2 regions of the Metabacillus schmidteae genome follow, and region 2 is predicted to be linked to the other one. Evidence: riboswitches for the same ligand, from Rfam matches in the RefSeq annotation. Region 2 holds a riboswitch; the other holds the start of a gene.
What was found. A riboswitch is a leader RNA that binds a small molecule or an ion and turns the genes downstream of it on or off. The one in region 2 is predicted to bind manganese.

Region 1 (10,890 bases), on a different contig from region 2:
GATGCTGTTTCGTTTTTTTTATTTTCCCGCACAATTGTAAGAAGTGCTTCACGTTCGCTTGCGGAAATACCATGTGAAAACACTCCTGCTTGGACAATATGACTATTCTGAAAAACACCGACATGAAAATAGCCATTTTCTTTGTCGTAGCCGGTAATAAAAAAGTTAGCATATTTGTAGTTTTTAATTTTTAACCATTTTTGTGTACGCAGTCCTTCTTCCCATTTACTTTTTAAATGTTTGGCGAGTATACCTTCTCCATCTTCAAGCCGCATTTCTTCCCATAACTTAGAATAGTTCGTTGTATAAGGAACATACTGTAGATGATTGGGGGAGAGAGGGCTCACCTCATTGTCTAACTTTAGTGTTTTAAATAACTTTTGAAGCATTAATTTCCGCTCTTTAAGTGAATCAGTGGAAAGACTTTTTCCATTTAATTTGACAAGGTCAAAAGCAAGAAAACAACAAGGATGCTTTTTAAATTCAATTTCAATTTTATCTAAATTTTTTAATCTGCCTCTTATTTGAAGTTGCTCAAAATCAGAGAAATGTGTTGATGTCAGGTAGACAATTTCACCATCTAAAATTAAGGGAAGATGTGGTCTTAACTCATCTCGGATTCTCTCTACTTGGTAAATGATTTCAGGGAATTGTTTATTTAATGATTTTTCATTCCGGCTCATTATATCAATTGAAGAATCCGTCACAACTAAGAGAGATCGAAATCCATCATATTTTGTTTCGTAAACCCAGTCTGACCCTGTAGGTATTTCGGTATGTAAAGTCGGAAGCATTGGTTTCAAAAAGCATCATCCTTCAATAGTGATATGTATTATTATGATCAAATTCACAGAAATTCATGAAAGGGATGTTAAGTGATGAATAAAGCTGTTTTTCTAGATCGAGACGGTGTCATAAATGAGGTATTAAGTAGTAGGGTGAAATTTGTTAACAAACCGGAACAAATGTATTTATTAGATAGAGTTGGAGAAGGGATTAAGCTGCTAAATGATGCAGGCTATCTCGTATTTGTTGTAACAAATCAAGGTGGAGTTGGTTTAGGTTATATGAAGGAAAATAATCTAAAAAAGGTGCATGAAAAAATGAAAAAAGAGATAGCAAAGAGTGGAGGAAAGATAGATGACATTATCTATTGTCCACATAAACCTAATGCAGGGTGTGCTTGTCGAAAGCCAGAACCAGAAATGCTTCTTACGTTGGCGCAAAAACACCAAGTTTCTTTACATGAAAGCTTTATGGTGGGTGATCGGGATGTTGATATTCTAGCGGGGAAACAGGCAGGAACGAAAACCATTCTAATTGGTAATGAAGAAGGTTTAGCTGATATCCGATTTCCGACCTTATACGATGCAGCAAGCTGGATTACGACTGAGCAATGAGTACAATATATAATTAAACACGTCTATAATGTAGTAGTTCATTGAATTAGAAGGATTAATATAAACATAACTAACTCAGAAATAATATAAAAACGAGAAACTTTCTGTAAGATAGTTTCCCGTCTTGTTGAACCACAATAATTAAGCTTTTTTACGGACTGTTTTTGTTTTCTTTCCGGTCGTTCCGACAGTGCTAGTTGGTGTTGGTGATGAACTGTCATCTCCAACAGCTTTCACTGGCTTCGCCTTTGGTTTTGCTTTTGTTTGTGGTTTTTTTGTTTTTTCAATACTTGCTTGAAGAGCGCTCATTAAATCTACAACATTTTGACGCGGTGCTGCTTCAGTTGGTGTTTTACCTTCATCTTGATTCACTTTTCTCTCGATAAGTTCTTGTAAAGCCAATCGATAATCATCTTTATATTTTTCAGGCTCAAAGGTTGTGGTTAACTGATCAATAAGCATAATAGCTGTATCAAGTTCTTTTTCTCCGACCTCTACATTTTCAGGAACACTCGGGACTTCTTTAACGTTTCTTACTTCGTCCGGATAATGAACTGTCTCCATTACAATGCAATTTTGATAAACTCGTACCATTGCAAGCTGCTGCTTTGAACGGATCGTAATTTCAGCAATGCCTATTTTTCCTGATTTTGTTAGTGCCTCTCTGAGCAGTCCATATGCTTTTCCACCATTTTCTCCAGGACCAATAAAATAAGAACGGCTGAAATAGATAGGATCAATATCCTCCATTTTAACAAAATCAATAATTTCAACAGTTTTATCTTCGTGCTCATCTTTTATTTCCTTTAGTTCCTCTTCTGTTAGGACAACATATTTTCCTTTTACATACTCATAGCCCTTCACAATTTCATCTGCTTTAACTTCTTCATCACAATTCGGACATTTTTTTTCATATTGAATAGGGCTATGACATTTCTTATGAAGAGTTCTAAGTTTAATATCCTTGTCCTCTGTTGCTGCATAAAGTTTAATGGGTATGTTCACTAAACCGAAACTAATGGAGCCTTTCCACATTGTATGCATAAAAATCCCCTGTCTTATGTTGTAAGTTTCCTGTTTTTAATTTCTGCTTCAGGCAAGAATTTCATGAGTAGAAATAGCTGCCAATTAACTTAAAATATAGATAATTGCTGGAGAAGAATAATGATTATTCCTAGAACCCATACATAAACAGCAAAGATTTTTAGAGATCTGTACTTGATAAACGTAATCATGAATCTGACTGCAATATAGCCGAAAAAAGCAGAAGATAATGTGGCGATAAACATTGATGAAAGGCTAATTTGCGGGACAGCTCCTGATATCAGATCCTTTAGTTGATAAATAACACCACCACAAATAGCTGGAATAGATAAGAGAAACGAGAAATACGCAGCAGCTTCTTTATCCATTTTCCTTAAGAGAGCACCTACAATCGTCATCCCCGATCGGGAGATGGCAGGAAAAATAGCTAGTGCTTGAAAGCTTCCAATAAAAAAGGAATCAAATAAAGAAATGTTTTCAACCTTTTTTGCTCCATTTTTAATTGAATCAGCAAACCACAAAAAGAGCCCTGTAATTAAAAATTCCCAACCGATTGAGATTCCTGATTTTGACAGGCTATCAAAATAATCACTAAATAATATACCAGTTATAACAGCCGGAATAGTTCCAACAACTAAAAGTGCTGTTATCCGACTAAAGGGGTTTTTTATTAATTTAATAAGTATTTCCCTATAAAAAACAACAAGTGCGATAAGAGTTCCTAGGTGAAGCATTGTATCTAGAAATAAGCCAGCTTCTTCTAACCCGAAAAAATTTCGGCCTAAATAAAGATGTCCTGTGCTACTTATTGGGATAAATTCTGTTAGTCCTTGAATTATTCCCAGTATGACTGCCTGTATCCAATCCATATTCATCCCCCTCAAAAACAAAGCTTGTCTGTATTCATGAATATGTCAAATAGATGCTTTTATAGAACAATTTATTAAAGGAATATAATAAATTTTAGAAAAAACATTTGACAACAAAACAGCAAAGCACTTATGATAATAGTAACTTAATATTCTTCTTTCAAAGGGGAGTAGCGTTCAGGGGAACCTGAAAACAAAGTCGTCATTTCATGGATCTTTTTCCATCGGCTTTGTTGGCATGATCGGTACGGTTTAACATGCTTAGCAAGACCTTTGCCTTTAGCGGCAAGGGTCTTTTTTTGTTGTCCTATTGCTAATAAAGGGTCTAAGAAGATTAATACTTTAAGCATTAGGAGGAGAAAAGCATGGATGTAACTTTACTGTTAGAGTATGGTTGGGTGCTATTAGTATTGGTTGCCTTAGAAGGAATTTTAGCAGCTGATAATGCGTTGGTTATGGCCGTTATGGTTAAGCATTTACCGGAGGATCAAAGAAGGAAAGCTTTATTTTACGGATTGGCGGGTGCATTTGTCTTACGATTTGGTGCACTATTCCTCATCTCATTTCTTGTTAATGTGTGGCAAGTCCAGGCAATAGGAGCCATCTATCTTCTTTACATTTCAATCAATCATATTGTCAAGAAATTTGTTATTAAGAAAAGTGAGGAGCACAAGGTTGCAAAAAAAGAATCAGGATTTTGGGGTACAGTCTTAAAGGTAGAACTTGCAGACTTAGCTTTTGCGGTAGACTCAATCTTGGCTGCAGTAGCACTTGCCGTAACACTACCCGCCACAAATTTACCTGAAATTGGTGGTCTTGATGGAGGTCAATTCCTCGTTATATTAGCTGGTGGTATTATCGGAATTGTGATAATGAGATTTGCTGCAACGTATTTTGTTAAACTTTTAAAGAAAAAACCGAATCTAGAAACTGCTGCATTTTTAATTGTTGGTTGGGTAGGTGTGAAGTTAGCTTTATATACACTTGCACATCCTCAAATTGATGTGGTATCGAAACACTTTATTGAATCTGCCACGTGGAAAATAATTTTCTGGATCGTACTTGCAACAATTGCAATTGGTGGGTGGTTCCTATCCAAAGAAGTAAAAGAAGAAGACAATGAAGAAAAAACTTTAGATAAAGCCAAAGCAAGTAATGATTATTAATATAGAAGTTGTCTGACGAAGGAATCCTATTCGGGATTCCTTTTTAAATTGTAATAGAGCAGAAATATACACCTGAATATGTCAAATGTGTAACATTTTCTAGGTCTAAACTCATGTTCTGAGATTTTTTTTGCAAAATATTTTTTTAACACCCTTAAGATAAATTATCATGACGTAACTATTTAGGGACTCAAAGAAAAGGTGAGGGAGGTAATGTGACAAAACGCAATTTTATTAATATTTTTTCAGTTCTTTTCGTGTTGAGTTATCGTGTTGTATAATTTAATACGTTGTTCCAACCAGTAAAGTCTATTCTTTTTGAAGGTTTGGTATAGGTTTAAATCAATAGGTCAAAAGTTGTTTGTTTTGTAATAATTGACTTTGTTTTGTAGAAAATCAGAAAGATAATTTCATATATCTTCCTTTGCGATCCCCTATTAAATTAGCTATTATTAACAAAGTAATATAGGGGAAACAGAGGTGAACATCCCAATGCTTAGCCTTTTGTTTAAATTAGGTAAAAAGAAGCGAACATTAGAAGAAACAGTTCTCCAAATACAAAAGGGAGATATACACTTACAAAATGAACTAATTGAACAATATAAACCATTTGTTGCTAAAACAGTCTCATCTGTTTGTAAACGATATATTAGTGAAAACGATGATGAATTTAGTATAGGTCTTATTGCGTTTAATGATGCTATTGAGAAATATTCGACTGATAAAGGGAGTTCATTATTAGCTTTTGCAGAGCTTGTGATTAAAAGGAAAGTAATTGACTATATCCGAAAGGAAGCTCGTCATCCATATACGGTCCATCTTGAGCTGCAAGAGCATGAAGAGGGTGAATATTCCCAGAGTAAAATTGAATCGGACTTATCAGTTGAGGAATATACAAAAGCACTTGAACAGGAACATCGTAAAGAAGAAATTATTTATTTTCAGCACTGCTTAAATGACTTTCAATTAACTTTTGCTGAAATCGTTGAACAATCACCCAAGCATTTTGATGCCAGACAAAATGCGATGTTAGTCGCGACTGAATTGGTAAATGATGAAAAACTAAGAAATATCCTTTTTACCAAAAGACAGCTGCCGGTTAAACAACTTGAAGCTAAAGTTTCAGTAAGTCGTAAAACAATCGAGAGAAATAGAAAATACATCATAGCTATGGCTATCATTCTTTCAGGAAATTTCGTCTATTTAAAAGAATATATAAAAGGGGTGCTGGATTCATGAAAAGAGGGGTCGTCGTAGAGCTCGATGATGACTTTGTTACATTGCTTACCCCAGATGGGAAATTTTTAAGAACGTTAAATAAAGAGGGAAATTATGAATTAGGTGAAGAAATTTCTTTTTTTCCTTTAGCGGATAAACGTGAAGAAGCTGCAACAAGAACAAAAAGGGCAGGCAATAGAATCTTATTTAATCATTTACGTACTCGTACAGCTAGGATTGGGGCTTTATCAGCAGTTGCCATCATATTTTTTATGATTAGTTTTCTACCTTTTTTAAATAATGATAAAGTCTACGCATACATGTCAATTGATATAAATCCCAGCTTTGAAGTTAGTCTAGATAATCATTTAAAGGTTATTTCATTAGTACCGCTTAATGACGAGGCAAATAATATTATGGATAGCCTTGCTAATTGGCAGGAAAAACCTCTTAATGAAATTGTGCAAGTTATTATAAATGAATGTAAGTCAGATGGATACGTTTATCCCGGAAAAGAAATTGTTATCACTACGGTAATGAATGAGACTGATAAGAAAATTGAACAACAATTGGAAGAAAATCTGACAAAAATTAGTTCAACGGTAGAAGAAGAAGAAATGATCGTAAAAACAATGGAATCAGATAAAGAAACTAGAGAAAAAGCACAAAAACAAGGGGTTTCGACCGGTAAATATTTAGAGCTTGTTGAGCAGCAAGTAGAATCTAAAGAAAAAGATGATTCAACACAGAGTGATGCTACACCTGTACCAATTGTTCCAGAAAAGAAAGAAACAAACACAAACACATCAAGTCAAGTAAAGGAACAGACGAACACTAAACCTGTTAATAACAACTCTGTGCAAAGGGAATTGAAATCAGAAACAAAAGAAAAGCTGGATAAAGCAAAGCAAAAGATTAAAGAGAATGCTCAAAAAAATCAACATAAAAGAAATGAGAATATACAAAATAACAACAAGCAAACTGTAAGGGTCAAGCAGGAGGAACGTAAGGAAAATCGCAACGAAAGAAATAGGGAATGGAATAGTAAAAAAGACCGTGATAATGAGAACGATCAGGATCATTGGAATGAAGATCGGGATAATGATAAAAATGGTCGTAAGGAATACAATCGAGGAAAAAATAATAACGGTGGGCATAACAAAGAAGATAGAAAACAAGCAAAAAATGATCGTGAAGACGATTAAAGGCATTTGTGCTATCAAAAGTTTTTTTTATAAAAAAAGGCTGATCAAACGTGATCAGCCTTTTTGCCATATATTATTCAATTTATTTTCCGTTTAACTGTGACTGCGCCTGTGCTACAAGACGTTTTGTAATTTCTCCGCCTACTGATCCATTTGCACGAGAAACAGTGTCTGATCCTAAATGCACGCCAAATTCTTGTGCAATTTCATATTTAATTTGATCCAGAGCCTGTTCAATCCCTGGGACAAGTAATTTATTACTACTTCTAGCCATTTGTATGCACCTCTTTTTTTGTATTTTCTTAAGGCTATAAGAATATCTACTATAGCCTTACTCATAAGGTTTCTTTGAGGATGAATTTCTATACTGGAAATGTTTAGAGATGCATTTGTCTATATTTAGATTTCATTTAAATAAATCTGTGCCCTTGTCTGGATATGTGAAGCTATTACCGATAATACTGTAGTCACAATAATCCTGCGAATCGAATTACATTGCTCTTCCGTTAGGTTTGAGGAAATCTTTCGCGGAAGCTTTATTTGACGATTTATACGTTCTTCCAGTTCTATATCTCTTTCTGAAAAAGAGTCTAGGCTCTCCAGAACTGATCCATATAATTCATAAAAAGAGATAGGGCTTATTAAATCATCACTACGATCTGAAAGAGTGTTAAATAGTTCTGTTAGAATATTACGGATTCGTTCAAAATCAAAAATTACTTTTAGATCTTTGACAATTAATAGCATAGCTGCTTGATCAATTGAATATTTTTTACCAAGCTCCGGTTGGCCAATTAATTCTTTTACATCACGTTTAATCCAATTTTGAATAGAGGTAGACTTTAGAGAAGTTAATTCACACAGATTAGCTAAAGATACAATTTCATTTGTAGATAAACCATATTTTAATTGGCTTTTCTTTTTACTGGCCTTAAGTATGAAACTCGGAATGTTCTGTTCAACAGAAATGGAATTTTTTAAAGCTTCTTCGACTATATGTAATGGAGTTTGCGTTGACTCTCCTTTTAAAGCATATAATAGCTTTGTCATTTGCACGCGTGTTAATTGGAATGACATTTTGACACCTCAATTTTTAGAATCTAAAGCTTGTATTGAACTTTAGGTAATTGATTATTTAACAATATATGATGAATCTATTTATAATAAGTAATTTGGCTTGCTTTTTATTAAAAATATTTCTATAATTTTTATTATAATATAAGTTCATCTGAACTTGAAATATGGAGGGCTATATGGTGAAAAGAATTTTTCTTTTTCTTTTATCGAATATTTTAGTTATCACTACGATCGGTATTGTTCTATCTCTATTGAATATTTCGCCCTATCAAACAGTTGGTGGCGGCCTGGATTTAGTTAATCTCCTTATCTTTAGCGCTGTTGTTGGTTTTACAGGTTCATTTGTGTCATTGGCGATGTCACGCTGGATGGCCAAAATGATGATGGGTGTTAAGGTGTTAAATCCTGATAGCTCGCTCTCCCCGGCAGAAAGAGAGTTAGTGGAGAGAGTTCATCGACTTTCAAGAGCAGCTGGCCTTACAAAAATGCCTCAAGTTGGAATTTATCAATCTCCAGAGGTTAATGCATTCGCAACAGGTCCGTCAAAGCGTCGCTCATTGGTAGCTGTATCGACAGGACTTTTACATGAAATGGACAATGATGCGATTGAAGGTGTTTTAGCACATGAGGTAGCTCATATTGCAAACGGTGATATGGTAACGATGACCCTATTACAAGGAATTGTTAATACATTTGTTGTATTTTTAGCTCGAATTGCTGCATGGCTAGTTTCAAGATTTGTTAGAGAGGATTTAGCACCAATTGTTCACTTTGTAGCTGTCATCATCTTCCAATTGGTTTTTTCAATTCTTGGCAGTTTAGTGGTTTTTGCATTCTCAAGATATCGTGAATTCCATGCTGATAGAGGTGGAGCAGATTTAGCCGGAAAGGATAAAATGATTCATGCTCTCCGTTCACTAAAGCTTTATTCACAACGTGTAAGGGACGATCAAGCCTCTTTATCTACATTAAAGATTAACAGTAAAAAAGGTTTGTCTTTATTTTCTACACATCCTGATTTAGATGATCGAATAAACAGATTAGAAGCGAAATAAAAAGGATGGCATATTGTCATCCTTTTTAATACTTTGATACATACAAAACATATGTTATTATACAATTCACGAGCGATTTAGTCTTTTCTTTTCATTAAATAATCGTTATGATAGGGTACATGAGTCCATCATGGCCTTTTTTAAATTGCATTTTCATAAGTAAGATAGGAATGAATAAGAAATGAACAAACTAAAGCAAAGAATACAGTCACTTACTCCTGTACAATTGATTGTTTCGTATTACTTTTTAGCAGTGACAGTTTCAGTTTTGTTGCTTAGCTTACCAATTGCTCATAAGCCTGGAGTTGATTTTTCTTTTATTGACAGACTTTTTACTGCAGTTAGTGCTGTCAGTGTAACTGGTCTAACGGTTGTGTCTACTTCAGATACATTTAGTGTGCCGGGTATATTTATATTGGCCTTTGTTTTGCAATTTGGTGGAATTGGAATCATGACACTTGGAACATTTGTGTGGCTTATTATGGGTAAAAAGATTGGCCTTAAAGAACGTCAACTTATCATGGCTGATCAAAATCAGGTTAACTTATCAGGAATTGTGAATCTTATTCGACAAATTATTGTACTTATCCTTTTAATTGAATTTCTAGGGGGGATAATATTAGGGACATATTTTCTGAAATATTACCCAACTTGGCAAGAAGCTTATTTACAAGGGTTTTTCACATCAATAAGTGCAACGACTAATGGAGGTTTTGATATAACAGGGCAATCAATGATTCCGTTTGCTCACGATTATTTTATACAGTTTATTGTCATGATTTTAATTGTGTTAGGGGCAATTGGTTTTCCAGTTCTAATTGAGGTTAAGGATTTTTTATTTAATAAGAATAAAAGACATCGATTTACATTATTCACCAAACTAACAACAATAACATTTTTTGCATTGATTTTGTTTGGGACAATTGCTATTGCCATATTAGAATACTCATACTTCTTTAAGGATAAAGAGTGGCATGAAATATTCTTTTATTCACTATTTCAATCAACTGCTACTAGAAGTGGCGGGTTAGCAACAATGAATGTAAGTTTATTTACTGAAACAACTATTTTAATATTATGTGCATTAATGTTTATCGGAGCATCTCCTAGTTCGGTTGGAGGAGGAATTCGTACAACGACTTTTGCGTTAAATTTATTATTCCTTTTCCATTTTGCAAGAGGACACAAAGCAATTAAAATATTCAAACGGGAGTTACATCCGGAAGACCTTAATAAGTCAGTTGTCGTTACAATGATGGCATTCTTAATATGCTTTACTTCAGTTGTCATTTTATCGATAACAGAACCTTTCCCATTTGTTTCTATTTTATTTGAAGTATGCTCTGCCTTCGGAACAACGGGATTATCAATTGGAATTACCCCGGAACTTAGTACAATAGGAAAAATAATCATCATGGTCTTAATGTTTATTGGTCGTATTGGGATATTAACATTCCTGTATCTATTAGGAACGAAAGAGAAAAAAGATAATTTTCATTATCCAAAGGAAAGAGTTATTATTGGTTAACAATGCCTTTGTCTAACACTGAAAAAGTCCTTCATACCATATGAGGGACTTTTTACTTTTGATGCACACTTAAATTGTTCTTCAAACCCCATATGAACGGACTTTTCCTCTTGTCTTACAAGGATTTTGACCTTATTTTCCCTTGGACAACTTTTTATTGCATAGTAACCTGCTAAAAGCCTTTTTAAAAAATTCAATTTTAAATAATTGATGCCCTCTTAATCTTTGGTACAATATGTAAGGAGGAGGGACACAGATGAAAAAAGGTATACTGGCATTTGCTTTTTTTGTAGTAATGCTGATTTTAAGTGGGTGTTCAGAGGCACCT
Region 2 (10,890 bases):
AAAAACCTCGCTGAAACTCAGGCTTCCTAAAGTAGCTACAAGAGATACAATCCATGAAAAGAATAACGATTTATTCATTCCGGCCTATTCTCCTTCAATCGCTTCTTCAACCATTCCTTTAAGATCATTATAACTGTTTCCTTCGAATTTTTGTCCGTTCACATATATTGTAGGAGTACCTGTTATGTTTAAATCGTTTGCTTGCTTCATATCCTCTTCCCAGGCTGTTTCAGCTTCTTCCTGTTGAAAGGAAGCAACAACTTTATTAGCTTCTTCTTCAGTCACGATTTCTTTTAATGTATTCTCTAGAAACTCCTCTGTATAAACATCCATCCTTTCATATTTACTATCTTCCGGCTGACCCTCAAATAGTAAATGATGAAATTTCCAAAACACATCATTTCCTAGCTCCTTGTAAACGGCTTCTGCAAACTTAGCAGACCGAATAGAATCCACATTTATAAATGAATAATTTACAAAGTAAAATTTTGCAACACCAGTTTCTACAAAATCCTTCTGTATTTGTGGAACAAATTGTTCATGAAATTTTTTGCAAATAGGGCATTTATAGTCTCCAAATTCTACGATTTGAACTGGAGCATCATCTTTACCTAAATACGGTTGATTTTCAACTTGTAATGCCTCCACAGTCGTGCTTGAAGAGCTTGATATAAAAATCAAGGCAGCCATGCAAATAACAAAAGTACTAACTATCCAAACAATTAATTTTTGAGGTTTACTTTCTTTTTTCTTTTTAGAAGCCATCATTACACCTTACTCTCTTCTCTTTTTCCCTACCTTTGAATCCAATGATAAGTTTGATGCCGGATATAAAACAAAAAATAAGGACATAGCAGCATAAGCCAAATCTAACTCAAACCCTGTTCCTTGACCATTTCCCATAAACCCTGATGATAGTTTCACCATTAACGTTGCAACAATCATGATGATAAAAAACAGTCCTGAAATGTACCGTGTACCCAAACCAACAATTAAAAGTAATCCTCCAGCTAATTCAACAATAGCAACTATGTAAGCCGCAAATCCTGGTATTCCCATGCTATCAAACCAACCGGCTGTATTTTCAACACCACCTTGAAACTTTGCAAGTCCATGTATAAAAAAAGCAAAGCCCAGGTAAACTCGAAGAATTAATGTTCCTACTTCCAATTTCATTGTTAATCTCCTCTCATTTTAACACTACACACCGTAGTGTAACGGTGTAAAAAAATTCAATATACAAATCTACTGTCCACCTACACTACTCATTGTAGTGTAGGTGGACTTTTCGGTCAAGCTTAAAAATAAAATACTAAAGCATAATCATTAACAACATTAAAAATACAATCATATTGATGGAAACAATAATAGATATGAGCGGACATTTAACAGGTATAGAAAACTCAGGTTCTAGTAATTGTTTTATACGAAAATTTACAGTTCCATCTGAAAATGGGACTAAAACTGGAGCAGAGCTTCGATTATGAATACAAGTTTTGAGTAGTTTAAGTAAAGCACTACCAAGTCCTACCTGTGAACCCATGCGGTTAACCGCATATTCATCAGCAACAAGTTCCACCATTATTTTATAATTTTCATAACACCATTTTGTTAATGGAATATACCACATAACTTCAGAAATCAATTGTAAAATAAAGACTTTGAGAGGATCATTATATTTTTGATGTGCTGATTCATGATGAATGACAGCCTCGAGCTCAGTCTTGTCCAATAGTTCGATAAGATTTGTAGAAATGACAATGATAGGCTCCAAAAATCCTACTGTATAAGCAATAGGCTCTCCATGTTGAATAACATAAATATCCTCTTTACTACGATTAAATAGTCTATTAATTTTTTTCGTTTCAGTACGATTTAATTTCCGTTTTAATCTTATTTTTAATTTTGAAAAAAACAAAATCTGCCTCATGATTTTTATACAGACCATAATGAATGTCCAAGCTACAAACGAGTTGACTAAAAATAATACGATATGATAAAGCAAAGTATTGCCACTAAATAAACTAATACAAAGTTGAAATACATTGAAATGAATGAATGTTCCCAAGATATGATGATATAGGTACAACCCCATCTGTGTAAAAAGAACGATCGCTAAGAACAGGCCTAATCCAAAAACAATTAATGATTTATATCTCCATTTCATTGTTTCTTCCCTTTCTTTAGTTGATCAATTTTTTCTTCTAGTCGAGTTAGCAATTGTTGATCTACTTCTGTTAGGGAGTCCAGCATATGATTTACAACTAAACCACCGAACTCATCTAATAAATTATCTGTTAACTTTTTTGATTGCTCTTCAATAAATTCCGCTTTTGTTTTAACCGGGATAAAAAGGGAGGTTCGTCCTTCTATTCTTTTTTGAAGAATTCCCTTTTCCACAAGACGGTTCATTACCGTCATGACGGTATTAAAATTAATTGATTTCTCTTTCTCAAGCTGCTGTTGCACTTGCTTTATGCTTTTCTCAGAGCCTTCCCAAAGAATATCCATAATTTTAGCTTCTAAAGGTCCAAAAAAACGATTTAATCCCACTTGATCGAATCGGAAATTATTAATATTCATATTGATCTCACCTTCCATTACATATTGTAGTGTAAATATATTGAATAGGCAAGAAACTTGAAATTACTAATACATGTTTATATTAAAAAGGTTAAATACAGTTAAGGTTAAAATTAGTTCGTTCCATCTCGCTCCAGTCACTCCATGCGCCGGGGAGGAAGCTGAGCCTCCTCGGCTTCGCCTGTGGGGTCTCAGCCTTTCCTCACTTCCCGCAGGAGTCGAGTGTCTTCCGCTCCATTCCACTATAGCGTTAAAATAGTAATCCAAAGCAATAACCTTTGCGTATACTGCCATAAAAATAAGACCAACCCATCATTATAGGTTGGCCAATCTAGTATTAATGTGTTCCGGTTTTTAAAAGAGCTGTTTCTTCTTGATTTTTTGCCGTTTTAGATTGTACATATTTAGCTGTTATAATAACTGCTGCAATGACGAAGATTTCAAATCCATATTTCACAAAACCATTTTCAAATATACCACTTAAGAAGTGCTCGCCTACAATCATTTTTGAAGCAGTCCAAGCAAGTATACCTGCTCCGATTGTTACGATAATCGGGAAACGATCAATCCATTTTAGAATTAATGTACTCCCCCACATAACGACAGGCACAGAGATTAATAGACCTAAAACAACTAATAGCATATTTCCGTGAGATGCACCGGCTACTGCTAAGACATTATCAAGTCCCATTAAAGCATCGGCAATAATAACTGTTCGGAGTGCTGCCCAGAAGCTATCCCCGGCTTTTACATCGCCATGGTCATCATTATCAACGAGCAATTTGTAAGCAATATAGACTAATAATAGTCCGCCGACAAGGTGAAGACCCGGGATTTCCAATAACCAAACAACAGCTAAGGTTGCCACGATACGAATAATAATTGCTCCTACTGAACCCCATAAAATAACTTTTTTCTGTTGTTGTTTTGGCAAGTTTCTTGCCGCTAACCCGATTAAAATGGCATTATCTCCGGCTAAAACTAAATCAATCACAATAATAGATAAAAGTGCAGTGAGAAATTCCATTTCCATTAAGATTACCTCCTGGATATCTGTTTTTACTAGATTTATAAATAGCTATTATGCACAAATAAAAGAGACCTTTGCCTATAAGGCAAAGGTCTCGCTAAGCACAATGATATGCCAACAAAGCCGATGAACAAAGTTCATGTAATGACGACTTTGTTTCAGGATAATCCTGACGCTACTCCCCTTTACATTGGAAGCTTTCGCTATTAAATCTTATGTCATTATACTTTATACATGATATGTCTGTCTATTACTTTATCTTATTTATGTTTCAATTGGTTAATTATTTACTTTTAACATACTGATATTAAGGACACCTGTGACTACTAACCTTTTTATCATCGTTATTGTAAACATACACAAAAGGAATATATTTATACAAATAACCGTTTGTTATAAATAAGAACCATTACTATTTACAAATCGTAACTATTACGATATACTCTTTTTGTGAAAAGTGAAAAGGAGGATACATATGAGGAAAAAATGGATGTTTTTATTTGGTTTATTAATTGTCTTTACCCTTGCTGCATGTGGAGTAGAAAATGAGAATAATAGTGGAGAACAGAAATCGGCATCAACTGAACCGACGAAAATTTTCACTACGGTTTATCCCCTGCAATTTTTTGCAGAACAGATTGCAGGGGAAGAAGCTGAAGTTGAATCAATCCTGCCACCAGGGTCAGACCCCCATACATATGAGCCCACTTCTAAAGACGTAATGGCTATTGCTGAAGCGGATGCGTTTATAATGAATGGCGCGGGGCTGGAGGCCTATGCTGAAAAAATCGCTGAAGCTGTAGAGGCTGAAGATGTGACAGTTGTTGAAGCATCTGAAGGGATTGAGCTCAGTGAAGGTTCCCATGACCACGATCACGGACATGATCATGACCACGGAGATTATGACCCCCACGTATGGCTGGATCCAACCCGCTCCATTGAATTATCAGAGGATATTAAAGATTTATTAGTAGAAATGAAACCTGAAAAAGAGAAATTATTTAATGAAAACTTTGAAACTCTCAAGACTGACCTTGAAGCGCTAGATCAAGAGTTTTCCGCTGAATTGAAAGCAGCTACAGGCAATCATTTTATCGTCTCTCATGCGGCATATGGCTATTGGGAAGAAGCTTACGGTATACACCAGATTGCTGTTACCGGTTTGAGCCCTACGCAGGAACCGTCTCAGAAAGAACTACAGACACTTGTAGAGACTGCTAAAGAATACGGATTAAAACACGTCTTTTTTGAACAGAACATTACGACGAAAATAACTGAAGTCGTGAGGGATGAAATAGGTGCAGAAACGCTAAGGCTGCATAACCTGTCTGTACTGACAGATGAAGATATTAAAAAAGATGAAGATTATTTTACACTGATGAGACATAACCTGAAACAGCTGCTTACAGCATTGGAAGATGCACCTGCTATAGAACCCGAAGTACACGACCATGATCACAGCCATGAATTAGATGAAGAAGCTCAGAAGATTTATGATGGTTACTTTGAAGATGATCAAATTAAAGACCGGGACTTATCTGACTGGGAAGGTGACTGGCAATCCGTTTACCCTTATTTACTGGATGGTACCCTCGATGAAGTATTTGCTCACAAAGCAGAAGACGGAGACAAGACTGAAGAAGAATATAAAGATTACTATACAATAGGATATAAAACAGGCGTGGACCGTATCATTATTGAAGGAGATACATTCACATTCTTTGAAGATGGAGAAAAATCGTCTGGAAGTTATATCTATGACGGCTATGAAATTCTAAACTATGAAGCTGGAAACCGTGGTGTGCGCTATGTCTTCAAACTTGCTGACGAGCATGAAGGAAAGATGCCAAGCTATATCCAATTTAGTGATCACAGTATTGCCCCAACCGATTCATATCACTATCACTTGTATTGGGGTGATGACCGGGAAGCGTTGCTAGAGGAAGTCATTAACTGGCCAACCTATTACCCTTCTGACCTTAGCGGTGAGGAAATCGCTCATGAAATGATAATGCATTAATTTTTCCTCCCTCAGATAAGTACAATTCTATATCTTTTCTAATAATATAATATCCGGTCACCCCTTCTTGGGGGCCCGGATATTTTTATATATAAAAATATATTGTGTGAAAGCTGAGTCGTATCCATGCAACCTTAGCGATACATACTGCAACTGAGCGTTTACATTATTTAATTCAACAAATATATGATTGTTCGCTTTGATTTATATCTGCCAACAATAATGACAAGTACATATACTAAATATAAGGAATACAAACCTACATAATCATTATCTTATATTAGATTCAACAGATCACTTTTTTTGATGGAAATCCTTATATATGGAGAATGATTATAGAAGTCTTCCCAAAATTAAGCTATTGTAAATGATAGGAAAGGATTCTCTAATTTAGTTCAAAGGGGTGGCGTCATCGGATGAGAAATATAGTTGTTTGTAAAGAAGGTAATGGAGACTTTCTACGTATTCAGGATGCGGTCGATTCAGTTCGTGTTCTTCCTCTTGAACCTGTCACCATTTTTATTAAGGCAGGTAAATATGAAGAAAACGTTGTAATTCCTGACAATAAACCAGATATTTCTTTAATAGGGGAAGATGTTGAGAACACAATTATTACAAATCATTTATATGCGGAAATGACTGACTCTAATCATAAGAAGCTTGGAACATTTCGTACACCAGTTGTTACCATACAGGCAGATAATATTCAACTTGAAAACATAACAATTGAAAATACAGCAGGTTATGGAGAGGAAATTGGGCAAGCACTAGCGCTTTATGTATCCGGTGATCGCGGTATCTACCATCATGTTCGATTACTAGGTAATCAAGATACTCTTTACTCAAGTCGCGGTCGGCAATATTTTTCACATTGCTATATTGAAGGTCATGTTGATTTTATTTTCGGCTCTGGCACAGTCGTTTTTCAACATTGTGAAATTCATAGTTTACGTGATGGATACATAACAGCTTCTTCCGCACCAAAGGAATCAGCATATGGCTTTATCTTTTTTGATTGTAAATTAACCGGCAGGGCAAATGACAATACTGTATATTTAGGAAGACCGTGGCGCCCTTATGCGCAAACCAGCTTTATTCGAACATGGATGGGGTCTCATATTAAACGCGAAGGCTGGGACAACTGGAGCGACAAAGAAAACGAAATAACCTCAAGATACTATGAAGCAGCGAGTACTGGACCTGGTGGTGAAATGGAACATCGAGTAAAGTGGTCAACACTTTTATCAGAACGTGATTTTGCGGATTTGACGATTGAAAAGATATTTGAGAGCTCTGACAATTGGGTTCCAACCTTAAAAAAATAGGATGGTTTTTTAGGAGGTCTTTTAAATGACAAATTCATTATGGACAGAAAGTGTACCATTTCTTAGTTCTGAAGATACATTTTCTCCAACAATTACCCCCTACCTTATCGATGGTAAGGAAAAGCATGGGGCTATTATCATTTTTCCAGGTGGTGGTTATCAGCATCGTGCACATCATGAAGGTGAACCGGTCGCAAAATGGTTCAACACCTTAGGTATATCAGCGTTTGTGTTAAACTATCGCGTATCACCTTCGAGACACCCTGCTTCATTAGCAGATGCCAAGCGTGCGATTCGCTATGTTCGCCATTATGCAGAAAAATGGTCTATTGATCCACAGAAAATTGGAATATTAGGATTTTCGGCAGGTGGACATCTAGCGTCAATGGCTTCCACTCAACTTTTGGAGGAATGCTACGAATCTACTGATGTAATTGATAAGGAAAGCTGCAGGCCAAATTTAGCAATCCTCTGTTATCCTGTCATTTCTTTTACACAAGATTATCACGAGGGCTCTGTTAACAATTTACTGGGAAATAAACCATCTGAACAACTTCGTGTATCATTATCTAGTGAAAATAATGTTACGGCTGATACACCGCCGACTTTTCTCTGGCACACAGCTGATGATGAACCTGTTCCTGTTGAAAACAGTTTGCTCTATGCACAGGCATTAAGTAAAAATAAGATTCCCTTTGAAATGCATATTTTTCCGAATGGACGTCATGGGTTAGGTCTTGCTGGAGATGATCCTGTTGTGGGGAAATGGACAGAATTGTGTGAAAGCTGGTTGAACCAGCAAGGGTTTACTATTAAATAATGGTTGTTTTTTAATACAGTTAAAGATAAAAATTAGTTCGTTCCATTGCGCTGCAGACACTCGATGCGCCGGGGAGTGTCTGCAGCTTCATTCCACTATAGATTTTAAAAAAGAGTGCGGTAGAAACAAGCTTTGCAAAAAACGCCTATTAATAAACTATACTTTGATGCTTTTAAAATAAGATGCACTATTAACCTGAGTTGATTTCGGTTGCAGGTATTCGCTATCTATAAGTAGTTTCTTGAGCCTCCGATCAATATCTTAAATTTGTTACTCTAGTAATATATTCCTTACCGAATAGTTCTTACCAGGGATGAAGGATATTTATATTCCTTACCGAATAGTTCTTACCAGGGATGAAGGACATTTTGCAAGTGCTTGAAACGGAATTTGTCCTTCATACCAGGGATGAAGGACATTTCGCAAGGGCTTGAACAGAATTTGTCCTTCATACCAAGGATGAAGGACATTTCGCAAGGGCTTGAAACGGAATTTGTCCTTCATACCAGGGATGAAGGACATTTCGCAAGGGCTTGAACAGAATTTGTCCTTCATACCAAGGATGAAGGACATTTCGCAAGGGCTTGAAACAAAATTTGTCCTTCATACAAAAAATCGTCCAAAATTTATATGGACGATTTTTTATTTTATTTACAAGTTACATTCTTCAATTCAATCATCGAACCTTCAGAGCTTGTTTTTTGTTTGCATTGATTGAACTCAATATCTTCCCCGTTTTCCACATAAAATGCGGGACCTTCATTGTTACTGACTGTTACTCTATGAAAATTCACACCTCTGACGTTGCCGCAGTAGAAGCCGCGTTGTTTCATTGGCTCTAATTCTGACATCATGGCAGGCATACCTGGTTCTGCATTTTCAGCCATATCGACTGTTACATGATCAAATGTCACATCTTCTACATACATCTCAGGCAAGCCGTATAAAAATCCTGCAGCTGCACTTACTTCTCTTGCCGTTATATTTGAAAAATGAATCCTTCTAAAAGCAGGTGTTTCATCTGTTACAGGATAGGGGTTTTTATCCCATACATATTTTTCTTTTCCACGTGGTCCACAGAAATAATAGAGGTTTGCAATAAACGGACAAATAACATTTTTCATCACAATGTTGCTTACACGAATGTCTTCAATCACACCGCCGCGTCCTCGTCTTGATTTTAACCGAATTCCTCGGTCTGTTCCTTCAAATACACAATTACTCACTGTAACGTTTCGAATATCACCGCTCATTTCGCTTCCAAGGACAACCCCGCCATGTCCATGGATCATTGTACAGTTTGTAATGGTAATATTTTCGCAAGGTACACGCTTTTTTGTATCCTCTGTTCCCGCTTTAATGGCAATACAATCATCACCGACATCAATATGGCAATCTGATATTCTAACATTTCGGCACGACTCTGGATCAATGCCATCTGTATTCGGAGAATCGCTGGGGTTTACAATGGTGAGATTATGAATGGTGACATCTTCACAGCAAATGGGATTTACCGTCCAGCTGGGAGATTGAATCATTTTCACTCCTGAAATGAGAATATGCCTGCAGGAATCAAAGCTTACCAGTTTTGGACGAGGGTATCTGTGTTCTTTTCGTCTAAAAAGATCCCACCAAAATGCACCATTACCATCCAATGTCCCATATCCTGTTACAGATATGTTTTCAGCGTTCTCTGCATAGATACAAGATGCATATACGTCCCTTTTAACCCCTTCCCACCTAGAGTGGACAACTGGATATTCATTTACATCAGTACTAAATAAAAGAGTGGATCCTGCTTCTAAATAAAGATTCATATTGCTTTTTAATATAATCGCTCCTGTTAGAAATCGACCAGCAGGGACATAAACCGTTCCTCCCCCAGCTTCCTCACATGCTTGAATGGCCGCGGAAATCATCTTCGTATTAACAGTCTTTCCATCCCCTATGGCTCCATATTGTGTAATATCATGCAGGTTGGTTGTACTTGTTGGAATCATTTTCATCTCTCCTTTCTCTATTGAACACTTTCCATTTCTGCCGCTGCTAGAATAAAAGCCCCTATACCTTTCAAATCATTTGTGATAATCGGTTCGCTAATATAATATTCAAATGTTCCGTCTCGTCTATCAGGCCCACCTAATCCTGCTACCTGGCAATTTTTATTTAAATTTACCAAGCCTTCACTTGTCACTGTAATAAATTCGTTTATGATCCCCTCATAAACCTGGTGGGCTACCTGTCTCCATTCCTTGTTTAGAAACCCTAATCTTACACCCTTTGCAATAGCATATAACATCATACATGAAGCCGATGCTTCAAGATAATTTCCCTTTCGTTCTCCCATATCAAGGACCTGGTACCAAACTCCTGATTCTTTGTCTTGCACATTTTTCAAAGCAAGTAAAACATCTGTTAGTAATGTCAATAAAGAATCACGGTCTTTATGATTTTCTGGAATGAATGTGAGCGTATCGACTAATCCCATCACAAACCACCCCATTGATCTTCCCCAGAAATTCTTTGAATGCCCGGTTTCGGGATTGCACCATGGTTGTATTTTTTTCTCGTCAAATGCGTGAAAAAGAAGGCCTGTTTCATGATCTTTTGTATTTTTTGCACATAATAAAAATTGTTTTGTTATATCATCAAATTCTCTCTCTAGTCCAAACTCTTTTACATACTCCGCATAAAACGGTGACCCCATGTACAGACCATCAAGCCAAATTTGATGAGGATATACTTTTTTATGCCAAAATACTCCTTCTGATGTACGCGGATGTAATTGCAGCTGTTTTCTTAAAAGGTCTACAGCTTTCTTATATTTTTCTTCTCCCGTTTCCTTGTATAAAGTAAGCAAAACCTTTCCATTGTTTATATGATCAATATTGAATAAGTTAATGTCATATTCACGGATTTCCCCTTCATCATTTACAAACGCATCCATGTTTGTTTTCATATAATCAAAATACTTATGCTCACCGGTTTTTCGCCAGACAAGCTCTGTTCCCTTTAATACAACCCCATAATCATATGACCATTTATCATTTTGAACACCCTCACACAAAAGCGGTCTTCGAACCATTACAGAGTCAATCATTTTTTGTGACCA

Region 1: linked by a shared signal. The riboswitch ahead of HWV59_RS09950 (TerC family protein) and the one ahead of HWV59_RS24820 (TerC family protein) in region 2 are both predicted to bind manganese.

Annotation. Positions count from the first base shown of each region.
Region 1 covers NZ_CAESCH010000001.1:2,083,462-2,094,351, forward strand. The annotation lists gene HWV59_RS09930 (DNA ligase D) at 1-794, opposite strand, end outside; gene HWV59_RS09935 (D-glycero-alpha-D-manno-heptose-1,7-bisphosphate 7-phosphatase) at 879-1,400, shown strand; gene ku (non-homologous end joining protein Ku) at 1,542-2,444, opposite strand; gene HWV59_RS09945 (undecaprenyl-diphosphate phosphatase) at 2,534-3,313, opposite strand; yybP-ykoY riboswitch at 3,467-3,628, shown strand; gene HWV59_RS09950 (TerC family protein) at 3,679-4,479, shown strand; gene sigI (RNA polymerase sigma factor SigI) at 4,972-5,718, shown strand; gene HWV59_RS09960 (anti-sigma-I factor RsgI family protein) at 5,715-6,902, shown strand; gene HWV59_RS09965 (alpha/beta-type small acid-soluble spore protein) at 6,985-7,176, opposite strand; gene HWV59_RS09970 (DUF1836 domain-containing protein) at 7,302-7,979, opposite strand; gene htpX (protease HtpX) at 8,156-9,034, shown strand; gene HWV59_RS09980 (TrkH family potassium uptake protein) at 9,216-10,562, shown strand; gene HWV59_RS09985 (penicillin-binding transpeptidase domain-containing protein) at 10,819-10,890, shown strand, end outside.
Region 2 covers NZ_CAESCH010000002.1:829,490-840,379, reverse strand. The annotation lists gene HWV59_RS24845 (disulfide oxidoreductase) at 1-78, opposite strand, end outside; gene HWV59_RS24840 (DsbA family protein) at 85-768, opposite strand; gene HWV59_RS24835 (DoxX family protein) at 775-1,176, opposite strand; gene HWV59_RS24830 (M56 family metallopeptidase) at 1,313-2,167, opposite strand; gene HWV59_RS24825 (BlaI/MecI/CopY family transcriptional regulator) at 2,164-2,583, opposite strand; gene HWV59_RS24820 (TerC family protein) at 2,921-3,610, opposite strand; yybP-ykoY riboswitch at 3,713-3,809, opposite strand; gene HWV59_RS24815 (metal ABC transporter solute-binding protein, Zn/Mn family) at 4,089-5,633, shown strand; gene HWV59_RS24810 (pectinesterase family protein) at 6,050-6,958, shown strand; gene HWV59_RS24805 (alpha/beta hydrolase) at 6,984-7,778, shown strand; gene HWV59_RS24800 (glycoside hydrolase family 28 protein) at 8,426-9,778, opposite strand; gene HWV59_RS24795 (glycoside hydrolase family 88/105 protein) at 9,796-10,890, opposite strand, start outside.